Regions from separate parts of the Clostridium felsineum DSM 794 genome, predicted to be linked through region 2. Evidence: riboswitches for the same ligand, from Rfam matches in the RefSeq annotation. Region 2 holds a riboswitch; each other region holds the start of a gene.
The links. A riboswitch is a leader RNA that binds a small molecule or an ion and turns the genes downstream of it on or off. The one in region 2 is predicted to bind magnesium.
Positions count from the first base shown of each region.

Region 1 (4,299 bases), on a different replicon from region 2:
TCTCCTTTAAAATAAAATATAATAGCTTATATATAAATATACTACTTTAAAAGTAAAATTTCCATAATACATAAATATAAAATTGAAAAATTACGACCAAAGTAGTATATTAAAATTTCTAATCTATATGATAAGCTCTTTCACCATGAATAGAAATATCAAGACCTTGAAGTTCTTCATCTTCACTTGAACGTATTTTAAATACTAATGTTACTAATTTAATAATTATGATTGTTCCGATTATAGAATAAGCATAAGTTGCACCAGTTGCTATAAGCTGTTTTAAAACAAGTGAAGGATCTCCATAAAGAAGTCCATTTGCTCCACCTGAGTTAACTGCTTTGGTAGCAAATATTCCGGTTGCTATAGCTCCCCATGTACCACCAACGCCATGGCATCCGAAAGCATCTAATGCATCATCATATTTAAATTTCTTCTTAAGAAAGCTTACTGAGAAGAAGCATATGATTCCACCCAGGATACCTATTATTAGAGAAGAACCTACAGTTACAAATCCGCATGCTGGAGTTATAGAAACAAGACCAGCAAGAGTACCAGTTAAAGCACCTAAAACAGTTGGACGTTTTGTAATAAACCATTCACAAGCAATCCATGCAGCGGCAGCGGCAGCAGCTGCTGTATTAGTTGTTATAAAGGCATTCATGGCTACAGCATTTATACCTAGAGCGCTTCCTGCGTTAAAGCCAAACCAACCAAACCATAAAAGGGCACCACCTATAAAAGTTAAAGTAAGGTTGTTTGGAGATGTTTTTATATTTTTTCTTTTTCCAATCATTATAGCGGCTACAAGACCGGAAACACCAGAACTTATGTGTACTACAGTTCCACCAGCGAAATCTATAGCTCCTAGTTTTTTTATCCAACCGCCATCACCCCATACCCAATGTGCAAGTGGGTCATATATTAAGGTTGCCCATAAAAGTATGAAAAGTATAAATGCTGGAAATTTTATTCTTTCTGCAAAAGCACCTGTTATTAAACCAGGAGTTATAATTGCGAACATTAATTGAAACATCATAAATAAGCTGTGGGGAATAGTACTAGAATATGGAGCGAAAGGTTTAAAACCCACATGATGTAAAAGTGCGTACTGTAAATTTCCTATAAGACCTGAAATATCTGGACCAAATGCAATTGAATAGCCTATTAAAACCCATTGAAGAGATATTATAATCATACAGGCATAACTGTGCATCATAGTACTCAATGTGTTTTTAGTCTTAACCATTCCCCCATAAAACATGGCAAGACCAGGGGTCATTAACATTACTAAAACTGTTGATAAAAAGACGAAAGTAGTATCTGCAAAATTCATAAGAATAGCCTCCTTTTTTCATTTCTGATTAATTAAGTAGTTCGATATTTTATAATGATATCAAATGTGAGACAAAATTGCAAGTTTATTAATTAAATATATGTTTAAATGTTAAAAAAATAATTTAATGCCTATAAATTAGAAAAATCATATTTTTGAGTAACGTAAGATAATTTGATAAATTATGAGAAGAATATACTAAGTTAAAGAAGTTTTTTATTTTTAGGTTGAAAAATTCACATTTTATACTATAATTAAAAGTATAGTACGAATTTAAACGAATATATTGTAATAGGATGTATTCTTTTACTTTACCTTGTTAAAGGTATGTTATTTATTTGTTGTAATTCTAAAATATCAGTATATATTTCTGACTTTTAATAATACTATAATAGTAAGAAAAGTTTTTGTTAGGTGAGGCTCCTATATAGATATACGCTACTGCCCAGAAACATCGAGAGATGCCAACTTGGGTCAACAGATATTACCGAATCAAGGTTTTATCTAACGTAGCTGGATTGTATTCTGATCTAAGCTATATAGTGCTAAAGCTCTACTGTCTAATTTTATTATTAGAATTTTTGAGCGAGCCTTTGATGGCTTTTTTTTATGCCAAAATGTAAGAAGGAGTGAGTTTTTATGGAAAGTGGCCCTCATTTGAGCGAGGACGATTTTAATTTTATAACAGAAGAGGAATTTGAGGAATGTTTTTCATATAACTTATTAGAATAGACATATTAAATTCCAATCTTCCTCTTCAAAACTAAGAGATAGAACATAACTTTCTATTACTGTAATACAAAAAAACGATTTACATTAAGTGGAATACTTCAGTAAATTTTGAAAGGAATGATTGGTATGCAAAAATTATTAAATAACTTTTTTTTAAGCGAAATACTTTATAAGAAAGTGTATGATGAATATGGTGAATATGTAGGTAGATTGTGGGATATATATGTTGTTGCTGATGAAGCTTATCCTAGAGCAATTGGGTATAAAGTGAAAAAAAGTGGAGAATATATAAACTACGAATTTAAGACAATAGATTTTTACAAAGAAGATGAAGGCAGAAGAATTTATATAAAAGTTAAAGCAGTTAAAGACACAATGATGAGGAAATATTCCTATTTGTTGTCTAAAAATCTTTTGGATAAGCAAATAGTTGATATAAACGGAAAAAAACTCGTACGGGTTAATGATTTGAGAATGGCAAAGATGGTTGGTGAACTTAAAGTTATAGCAGTTGATACAGGGTTTATGGCATTAAGTAGGAGACTTGGAATTGAAGGGCTTATATATAGATTTTATAAATTAGCGCAAAGAAAACCTATGGAAAATTATATAATGTGGAATGATGTTGAATCCTTAGAAATGGTTAATGATAATTTAAAATTAACAGTTCCATACCAGAAGCTGTCAACTATGCATCCGGCAGATCTAGCAGATATACTTGAAGACATGGATTTTAAGTATAGAAAAAAAGTATTTGAAAGTCTTGATGAAAATTTGGCAGCAGATATTTTGGAAGAAATAGATCCAGATATTCAAGCGGATATACTTGAAAATTTAAGTGATGATAAAAAAAGTGAAGTATTAGATAGTATGCCAAATGATGAAATTGCGGATATCTTAGATGAGGTCGATGAAGAGACAGCTGAAAAAATACTACTTAATATGGAAAAAGAAGATGCTGAAGAAGTAAGAGCTCTCATGGGATATGCAGAAGAAACTGTAGGAAGTATAATGAATAAAGATTTTATTTCATTTAATGTAAACATAACCTTAAATGAAACTTTAGAAATAGTACGTGAAATGAATCCTGATGATGAAGTGATATATTTTATTTATATAACGGATGATGAAGGGAAATTGGAAGGTTATATATCACTTAAGGATTTACTTTTTATGCCTCCAGAAAAAAAGCTTAAAGATGTTATGAATAAAAAACTTGCATTTGTTAAAGATTCGGATAAACTTGATGAAGCTATAGAAATATCATCAAAATACAATCTTATATCGCTCCCAGTAGTTGACAATGAGAATAAAATATGTGGAATTATACTAGTAAATGATTTAATAGATGAGGTACTATTGCCAACATGGAAAAAGAAATTTAAAAAAGTGGGCTAAGAGGGTGAGCGTATGAAAAAGAAGTTTAGTAGATTATTGTTGATTTTTAGTATTGTTGGCCCAGGTCTTATAACTGCAAACGCGGGTAACGATGCAGGGGGGGTAACTACTTATTCTGTAATAGGCTCTAAATACGGTTATTCAATGCTGTGGGGATTACTTGCAATAGGTATAGGACTTGCTGTTGTTCAAGAAATGAATGCTAGAATGGCGGTAGTTACAGGAAAGGGATTATCGGATTTAATAAGAGAGAGATATGGTGTTAAGTTAGCTTTCTTTGCCATGACGGTTCTGTTAATAGCAAATTTAGGAGTTTGCATAGCTGATTTTGCGGGGATTGCTGCTAGTTTGCAATTGTTTAATATAAATAAATATATATCTGTTCCTATACTTGCAATAATGATTTGGGTTATAATGACAAAAGGTAATTACTCAAAAGCTGAAAAGGTATTTTTGTTATTGACACTTACGTTCTTCGGATATGTTATTACAGCATTTATGGTAAAACCAAATTGGTCTAATGTGACTTCGCATATATTTAATCCAAGGGGAAGTCTAAACAAAGGTTATTGGCTTGATCTTATAGGCATGGTTGGAACTACAATAACTCCATATATGCAATTTTACCTTCAATCCTCAATAGTTGATAAAGGAATATCTTTAAAGGAGTATGGATACGAAAAGCTTGATGTATATTTAGGAACAATATGGGGAATAGCGACAGCTCTTTTTATAACAATATGTACTTCAGAAACATTATTTAAGGCACATATGTCTATATCCAGTGCACAAGATGCAGCATCAGCACTTAAACCTCTTGCAGGTCAGTATTC
Region 1 is NZ_CP096980.1:3,935,011-3,939,309, reverse strand. It holds gene CLFE_RS18385 (ammonium transporter) at 119-1,336, opposite strand; M-box (ykoK) riboswitch at 1,736-1,907, shown strand; gene CLFE_RS18380 (magnesium transporter) at 2,195-3,466, shown strand; gene CLFE_RS18375 (Nramp family divalent metal transporter) at 3,479-4,299, shown strand, end outside.
Region 1: it holds a riboswitch for magnesium, as region 2 does, so the genes downstream of both, CLFE_RS18380 (magnesium transporter) here and CLFE_RS24515 (cation-transporting P-type ATPase) in region 2, are expected to answer to the same signal.

Region 2 (4,299 bases):
TTCATAGTATAAGGCTCAGATAAAGAAGATGTTGGACATGATTTAATGCATATATTACAGTATTCAGAACATTTCTTCAGTGTTGGTATTTCGATTGATTCTAACTCCTTGTCAATTAACCATGCTTCTAAATATACCCATGAACCCGATTCCGTATAAAAAAAATTATTTTTACGCACTAATCCAATTCCAGCTTTCAATGCTGCAAATCGTAATGCAGTAATACCAAATTTCCTGTCAGTAGCAGTTTTTATTCCTATATCTTGCATATGTTTTTCAAATTTCAAACTATCTTGAAAACTTTCAGAATTCTCGTCTGTTCTACTATCTACCAAATAGTATTTAGCTATCATGCCTTTTAAGTGTTCAGGAATATAGTATTTTCCATATTGCCTTGCACAAATAACGATTGATTTTGCCCATGGATAAGTATCTTCTGGGTGAGCAAAAGAATAAAAATCTTCATAATATGGCTTTACTTCTGGAATGCGCTCAATTCGTTCATTAAGTTTTTCCTCATAACCTAACATATCAGATATCTTAATAATACCGCACTTTTCATAGCCCATATGAAGTGCTGCACTTTTTATTTGTTCTGCTAATGAATTCATTTCTTCAACACTCCTTTCACTTATACTATCAAAGAACTATATATTTGTAAAATTGATATATCCGAATTGACAATTCGATTTTTTTAATATATCATAACTTAATATGAAGATTGGAGTGAAATTAATGGATATTAGGCATTTTAAAACCTTTAAAAGTATTATAGAAGAAGGTAGTTTTTCAAATGCAGCAATGAAATTAGGATATACTCAATCCACAGTCACCTCACAAATTCAACAATTAGAACAAGAACTCTCAATCAAGCTATTTGAAAAAATTGGTCGCAACATGGTCTTAACAACTTCAGGTAAAGAATTAATACCTTATGCAAACGAATTACTTGATACAGTAAAAAAAATTGAGAGTATTGGTAAATTTGGCGATAAGATTACAGGAGAATTGAAAATTGCAGTTGCAGAATCACTGATGTCTTATAAATTACAAAATGTGTTGAGCTTGTTTAAAGAAAAAGCTCCTAATGTAAAACTTTCTATCATTTCACTCAATTGCCTTGACATAAAAAATATCTTATCGAAGGGTGAAGCAGACCTCGGTTTAATGTACGATGTGGGAAGTAAAAATGATAGTTTGATTACTGTTAAACTAGCTGATTTCACTTTAACTTTAATATGTTCACCTCGATTAGAACAAAATAAATTTGATTTTTGCACACCAAATCAAGAAATAAATACAAGTCTTATTATTAATGAGGATGAATCCATTAATCGAAAAATACTTGAAAATTATTTTCGTGTTAACAATATACTCTTAGATAACACAATTGAACTTTGGAGCATTGAAGCAATAAAAAAATGTGTTGCAAGTAATTTAGGAATTTCTTTCTTGCCTCGTTTTACAGTAGAAGAAGAACTGAAAAATGGGAAATTAAAAGAACTTGAGGCAGGTTGCTCTGATACCAAAATCACAGCAATATACGCTTATCATAAGAACAAGTGGATTAGTCCTGCAATGTCATTATTTATACAGATACTGAGGGAGAATTTTGAAAGCAAATAGATTCAAAGTTATTAATAAATAATCTTTACTTCGCATTTTCTCACAGATACGACTTACTGATTAGCAATATTATACCATTAAATACTGTTTTTATAAACTTATAAACTCTACAAAAACAAGGTTTATATGAAAACTGTCACAATGAAGTATAGTCATAAAAACAAGCTCTATCAAGCATTTAGAGAACTAGGCAGAGTAATTCGAACCATTTTTCTTTTGGAATATATTTCCGATATTGAAATGCGTCAACAGATTACATCAACCACGAATAAAATGGAATAATATAATGGGTTTTCTAAATATTTCTCATTCGGTGGTGAAGTCATTATTTCCGAAAATGATCCTGATGAACAAGAAAAAAGAATTAAATATAATAATCTTGTATCCAATGCAGTAATACTTCAAAATGTTGTGGACATGACGTATATATTAAAAGAACTATCAGCTAATGGAGTAGAGTTTACCAAGTCAGATGTAGCAGCGCTTAGTCCATATCTTACTAGACACATAAAACGATTTGGTGATTATGTGATTGACTTGAAAAATATACCAAAGGAAATAGATATGACTATTTCCATACCTATGAAACAAGAAAAGGTCATATAATGGATATTACTTCCATCATGTGGCCGGTTTTTACATGTATGTCGGCTGTACCCGTAGGAGGTCTTTTTTACACGAATCGTTGCCGTACCCCATTTAAACCGTATTTTTGTAATCTAGTTACAGCTTCTTCTTCACTTATTCCGTTTAATGAGGTATTGAATTTTTTGAAAATTAATTCGATATAGGGTGAATTAATATTACTAATAAGGTTTTTTAGTTCCATAACAATGGCCTCCCTTAGTCATTGTTATTTAAAGGGTAGTTACCTTTAATAACAATTAACATTTTATTTTTAGATATATTATTTTCAGGATCATCGTCCATAGGTAACCACCTCCTATTTTTAAAATAAAAAAATCCCTCCATCACAAAGAATGAAGAGATTTATGCTCGACACAAAAAAACATCTATTTTCTCCATTCGTTTAGTTTTAGCACTACACAGCTTTGAACATAGCCATTCATAAAAATATGAAGGCCGTCAGCTACATTAAATAAAGCCTTAATTCGGCAGTACTTGCTGACCCATTGGCGTCTCTCGACATTTTTGGGCAGTAGCGTATATCTATGTAGTAACCTCACCTAACAAAGAGTATTAAATTTTTAAACTTGCTTTATTATAATATACGTAAATATGTATTAATGTCAACCTTTTTTGAATTTAGCAAATAAAAATACTATGTAGAATCACGTCATATTTTACAAACTGTTGCAATAATATCATATAATTAGCAATTTAAATTACTTAGTATTTATCATTAAAATTGCAAAGCTGCATTGCCACTCCATCTGTCATAATTTTAAAGCCAAATTTCTCATAGAAAGCTGCATTTTTACTTTCTTCTGGCATAATTTCAATATATAAATAATTCTTATATTTTTCTTTAATCATTTCAATCATTGTTCCAGCAATTCTTTGACCTTGATAAGCTGGATTCACTAAAACGTAATGCATATATGCTACCATTTCACTATCATCTAACACACGCACAAGCCCTACTAGTTTATTTTCATCCCAAGCGGTTAAAACCGTAGAAGAATTCTTTAATGCTTTATACAACCTACTGGGATATTGACCAGATACCCAGCCAACAGATAAAAATAATTGCTGTACCTCATCTTGTGTGAACTTTTTTTCATAAGTGTAGTTAATCATTATTATAAATACCTCCCTTGATTATTTATAGTCACATTTTTTACATTGTGCCATTGTATGTTCATTATCTTCTTTATGATAAGCCCCAGACCAGCTGCAAATACTCTGTAAAATAGGAATTACAGAAATACCTTTATCCGTAAGGCAGTACTCTACACGTGGTGGAATCTCATCAAAAGACTTTCTATTAACAATGTCATCTGCAATTAATTCCTTAAGAGTAGATGCCAAAACAGCATCTGTTATGTTTGTCATTTCTTTTCTGATTTCACTATATCGTAAAGTACCTTTTTCAGATAAAACACATATAATTCGAGATTTCCACTTTCCACCGAAAATTTCAAGTCCGTATTCAAGAGGACAACGAATATCCGATGCTATTTTATGTTGATACATTAAATTTACCCCCTTATAATATCCCAAGCGCAATACAGTAAAAATAAACTTAATATAAAATTAATAAGTTTATGATGTTTTTTGTAAAGAGTTTGTATTTTAAGCCCAAGGAATGCCCAGGTTAAACAAGCTATACTTCCAATACCAACAACTCCTACACCTGCAAAAAGTAAACCGGGTAAGGTACTGATATATGGAATAAAATAAATCATTAACAAGGTCATAATATAAAAATATATTTTTACATTTACAAATTGAAGTGAAAAGCCTTCTCTAAAGGATGCTTTCCCTTCATTGTCAGCATTTAAAGGCTTACTTTTAAAAATTTGTATTGCCAGCCAAACCATATATATGCCTCCAACATATTTTAACACATCAAGTACAGGGGTAAGAAAAGAATTCAAGCCGTATACTGCTAAAGTGCAAATAATCTGTACACAGACATATCCTGCGCAAATTCCCCAAATTAGTCTTTTCCCTTTTCGCCAGCCAAATTGAGTCGTGGTATTTAGAGCT
Region 2 is NZ_CP096981.1:133,712-138,010, reverse strand. It holds gene CLFE_RS23155 (epoxyqueuosine reductase) at 1-611, opposite strand, end outside; gene CLFE_RS23150 (LysR family transcriptional regulator) at 736-1,626, shown strand; partial or broken gene CLFE_RS24410 (Tn3 family transposase) at 1,774-2,232, shown strand; gene CLFE_RS24515 (cation-transporting P-type ATPase) at 2,300-2,455, opposite strand; M-box (ykoK) riboswitch at 2,641-2,828, opposite strand; gene CLFE_RS23135 (GNAT family N-acetyltransferase) at 2,977-3,390, opposite strand; gene CLFE_RS23130 (winged helix-turn-helix transcriptional regulator) at 3,409-3,783, opposite strand; gene CLFE_RS23125 (LysE family transporter) at 3,789-4,299, opposite strand, start outside.

Region 3 (4,299 bases), on a different replicon from region 2:
ACCCAACAGGTGCAGAAAAAGTATTAATAAAAGAAGTACTTGATATGGAAGTGGATAAAAATGAAATTCCAGTAAAGAAAGGAATTTTAGTTATAAATGTTCAAACTGTAATCATGATCGCTGAAATAGCAAAAGGTGAGTTTTTAAAGGGAAGTAGATATATTACAGTTGCTGATTATGAAACAGGAGAAGCTAAGGTTGCAAGAGTTAATTATGATATGGATGTAAAGGAAGTATTAGAGAAAGTTTTTGGTAATAGAAAAGGTAAAGCAATATTTACAGGCGGAGGTATTATGGCGGCTCATAAAGCCCAAGAAAATGAAAAAGTTACTCCACTAACCAATTTTATTGGCTATTCAAAGGAAGTAACTTATAATAATGAGTCTAAATGTAAAAAGTGTAGAGGATGTACTAAAAACTGCCCTATGGGAATTCAAGTTCATAAGGTAATAGGAGATCAAGAAAAAAATATAAAAACTAATATGAAGAGTTATGGAGTAGAGGATTGCATAAATTGTGGTTCATGTACATTTTTATGTATGGCTGGAAAAAACACAATGGAAATTGTAAATATGAATTCTAAATAGTTATGGTTGAGTATTTGTATTAATATATAAAGGGATAGAAAGGATCGATTGATTTATGGAGAAAAATAGTAAACTGGTCATGATGGAGAAGGGAGAAATATGGAAGGTACTTTTAAAGCTTGGAATTCCTACAATGGTAGGTATGATGATATCTGCATTATTTGTTTCTGTTGATGGATATTTTGTTGGTAATTTAGGAAAGCAACAAATGGCAGCAGTTACGGTTACAACTCCATTAACTTATATTATTACAGGACTTGGTTCTCTTCTTGGTGGTGGTGGTTCAATATACATTGCAAAACTGCTTGGTCAGAAAAATTACAAAAAAGCAAACGATGCTGGATCTGTTATTATGGATACTTCATTAATTGTTGGAGTTATTTTTGTAGCTATATTATTAATTTTTATGAACCCAATATTGAGAGGTCTTGGAGCAAGTAATACAGATATAGTATTTGCAAAACAATATGCCCAAATTTTTTCGATTTCATTGTTTTTTAATCTTTTTAACGTAACATGTAATAATATGTTAGCATCTGAGGGTGCAACAATGTATAGTATGGTTGCAATGCTTGTAAGTGGAATTTCAAATGTTTTTCTAAACCCAGTATTTATTTATGGACTTCATATGGGAATAAGAGGTTCTGGTACTGCAACTCTTGTAGCTAACATACTTACAACTTTAGTTTATTTATATTATATTGGAGCCAAAAAAGGTAGTGTTAGATATAATTTTTTAAACTTTAAACCAGTTAAAGAGTATTATGTAGAAACTGCAAAGGTTGGAGTTGTTCTTATGATCTTCCAATTACTTTATAGTGCCTCAATAGCTATAACTAATGTACTTGGTGCAGGTTATGGAGATGCGTGTGTAGCTGCAATTGGAATTGAAGTTAGAATAACCTCATTGGGGTTCATGGCAATAACAGGATTTACAAAGGGATTTCAGTCATTTGTTGGTTTTAGTTTTGGTGCAAAGGCGTTTGATAGAGTTAGATCATCTAAAAATATAGCACTCATTTGGACTACAGCATTTTGTGTTATTTGTAGTGTTTTAATGATTATATTTGCAAAACCTCTTGTTGCAATATTTAACAATGATGCACAAGTTGTATCTATTGGAGTAAAGGCACTTGTATATTATTCAGTTACATTTATGGGAATGGGCTTTATAATGGTATATACTTTGTTATTCTTGGCTACAAATCAAGCAAAATACGGTGGAATTGTTTCTCTTGCAAGGCAGGGAGTAATTTTAATACCAGGATTATTTATACTAAATGCTATATTTGGAATGCAAGGTATTCTTTTAGCACAACCATTAGCTGATGGTTTAACAGTACTGCTTATTTTATTATTAGCTTATAAATCATCAAAAAAATTAAATCAAGTAGCAGCAAATGCTTAAGATATTATTATAAAGAGAGTATATATTTTAATTATATAAATATATAGAAAAAACGATGCAAAGCCTATTAATATAATGGTTTTGTGTCGTTTTTTATTTTAAATTATCACAAACATGAAACATTGACAATATTTATTCTTTGTATTATTATGTAGAAAGTAAAGTTAATATGTATTGTTAGGTGAGGCTCCTATATAGATATATGCTACTGCCCAAAAATATCGAAAGATGCCAATGGGTTAGCAGGTACTACCGAATTAAGGTTTTACTTAATGTAGCTGGGTTTACCCAAAGCTATATAGTGCTAAAGCTCAACGAAAGATAGAATATTTTTGTTGTTGTTTTGTGAGGCCTTTTTGGGGCTTTTTTTATTTTTTTGGAGGTGAAATCAATGGACGCAGACCCTAGTCATTTATGCAAGAACAACATACAATTTTCAAAAAACATAAACGTGGGGAAACTGCCTAAATTGTTTGTATAAAATTTAGTTTACTTTCCCATGTTATTTGGGAGGTAAAATTAAATGAAAAAGAAAAACAAGCTATTGTTTATACTAGGCATTATTGGTCCAGGTTTAATAACAGTAAATGCTGGCAATGATGCAGGTGGTATAGCTACTTATGCAACGGTAGGAGCTTCATATAGTTATAAGATGCTGTGGGGACTTTTGTTAATTACATTTAGTCTAGCTGTAATTCAAGAAATGAATGCAAGAATGGCAGTAGTTACAGGAAAAGGCTTATCAGATTTAATAAGAGAAAATTATGGAGTTAAGTGGTCTTTGTTTGCAATGCTCATATTATTTATAGCTAATTTTGGTGTGTGCGTAGGAGATTTTGCTGGAATAGCTGCAAGCTTAGAGTTATTTGGGATTAGTAAATATATAACAGTACCTATTATGGCATTTTTAGTATGGCTTGTTATTACAAAAGGGTCATATGCTAAAACGGAAAAAGTTTTTTTAGCATTCACCTTTGTATTTTTTACTTATATCATAACTTGTATAAAAGTTCATCCAGACTGGCATACAGTTATTAAAACTACAGTTACACCAAGCATAAGCTTTTCAAATGGATATATTTTAACGTTCATAGGAATGATAGGTACAACTATAACACCATATATGCAGTTTTATCTTCAGTCAGCAGTGGTGGACAAGGGCTTGAGTATAAAGGAATATAAATATGAAAAACTAGATGTATACTTAGGAGCCGTGTGGGGAAATTTAGTAGCATTTTTTATAATTGTTTGTACAGCAGTAACGCTTTATAAATACGGAATTAAAATAAATAGTGCACAAGAGGCAGCTATGGCATTAAAGCCTCTAGCAGGAAACTATGCTACAATACTTTTTGCAGCAGGACTATTTGGAGCATCGGTTTTAGCTACAATGATAATACCACTATCAACAACATATGCTATTTGTGAAACCTTTGGACTGGAAAGAGGACTTGATAACTCATTTAAAGAGGCTAAAACTTTTTATGGAATTTTTACTTTTATGATTTTATTTAGTTCGGCATTAGTACTTGTTCCAAAGCTTTCCTTAGTAGGTATTATGCTTGTTACTCAGCAAATTGCAGGTATACTTTGTCCAGTAATTCTTATATTTATGGTGCTTTTAATAAATAATAAGGATATTATGGGGAAATATATTAATAACAAATTGCAAAATATAATAGTATACATAACAGTAGTTTTTATAATAGTATTATCAGTAATATTATTTGTATCACCAATAATAAATAAACTAATTTAAAATATTAATACATTGTGATATATAGAAGATTCTAAGGAGGTATTTATTAGAAATCTTTTATATATTACTACTTGACATGTTTATAAAAGAAAGATAAAATTAAAGCTGAGTTGAACGTGTTCAACTACATAGGGGAAATCTTAGCTAAGTGACGGAGGTGATTTCATTGGATGAAGTGAGAAATAAGATACTGTGGGCAGCCAAGGAACTTTTTAAAGAGAAAGGTTACAAAAAAACCACTATAAGACAAATAGTTGATAAATCAGGGGTTTTAATTGGCAGCATATATTACTTTTTTAAGAATAAAGAAGAAATATTTGAGACTATTGTTTTAGAGTTATTCGATAAAAGTGACAGTATAGTAAATGAAAGCTTTGATATAGAAACTCCTGCATTAAAGTATGCTATTATGTGTGCTATAGAACTTAAAGCAGTTGAAATGCATGAATTGATATGTGAATTTTATTATGAAGCATATAGTTCGGATTTAATATTAAATAAGGTAGTACGTCGTGCGGCTAAGAGGTCAGAGAAATTGTTTAAAG
Region 3 is NZ_CP096980.1:576,039-580,337, forward strand. It holds gene CLFE_RS02745 (4Fe-4S dicluster domain-containing protein) at 1-587, shown strand, start outside; gene CLFE_RS02750 (MATE family efflux transporter) at 643-1,995, shown strand; M-box (ykoK) riboswitch at 2,162-2,325, shown strand; gene CLFE_RS02755 (NRAMP family divalent metal transporter) at 2,519-3,754, shown strand; gene CLFE_RS02760 (TetR/AcrR family transcriptional regulator) at 3,930-4,299, shown strand, end outside.
Region 3: it holds a riboswitch for magnesium, as region 2 does, so the genes downstream of both, CLFE_RS02755 (NRAMP family divalent metal transporter) here and CLFE_RS24515 (cation-transporting P-type ATPase) in region 2, are expected to answer to the same signal.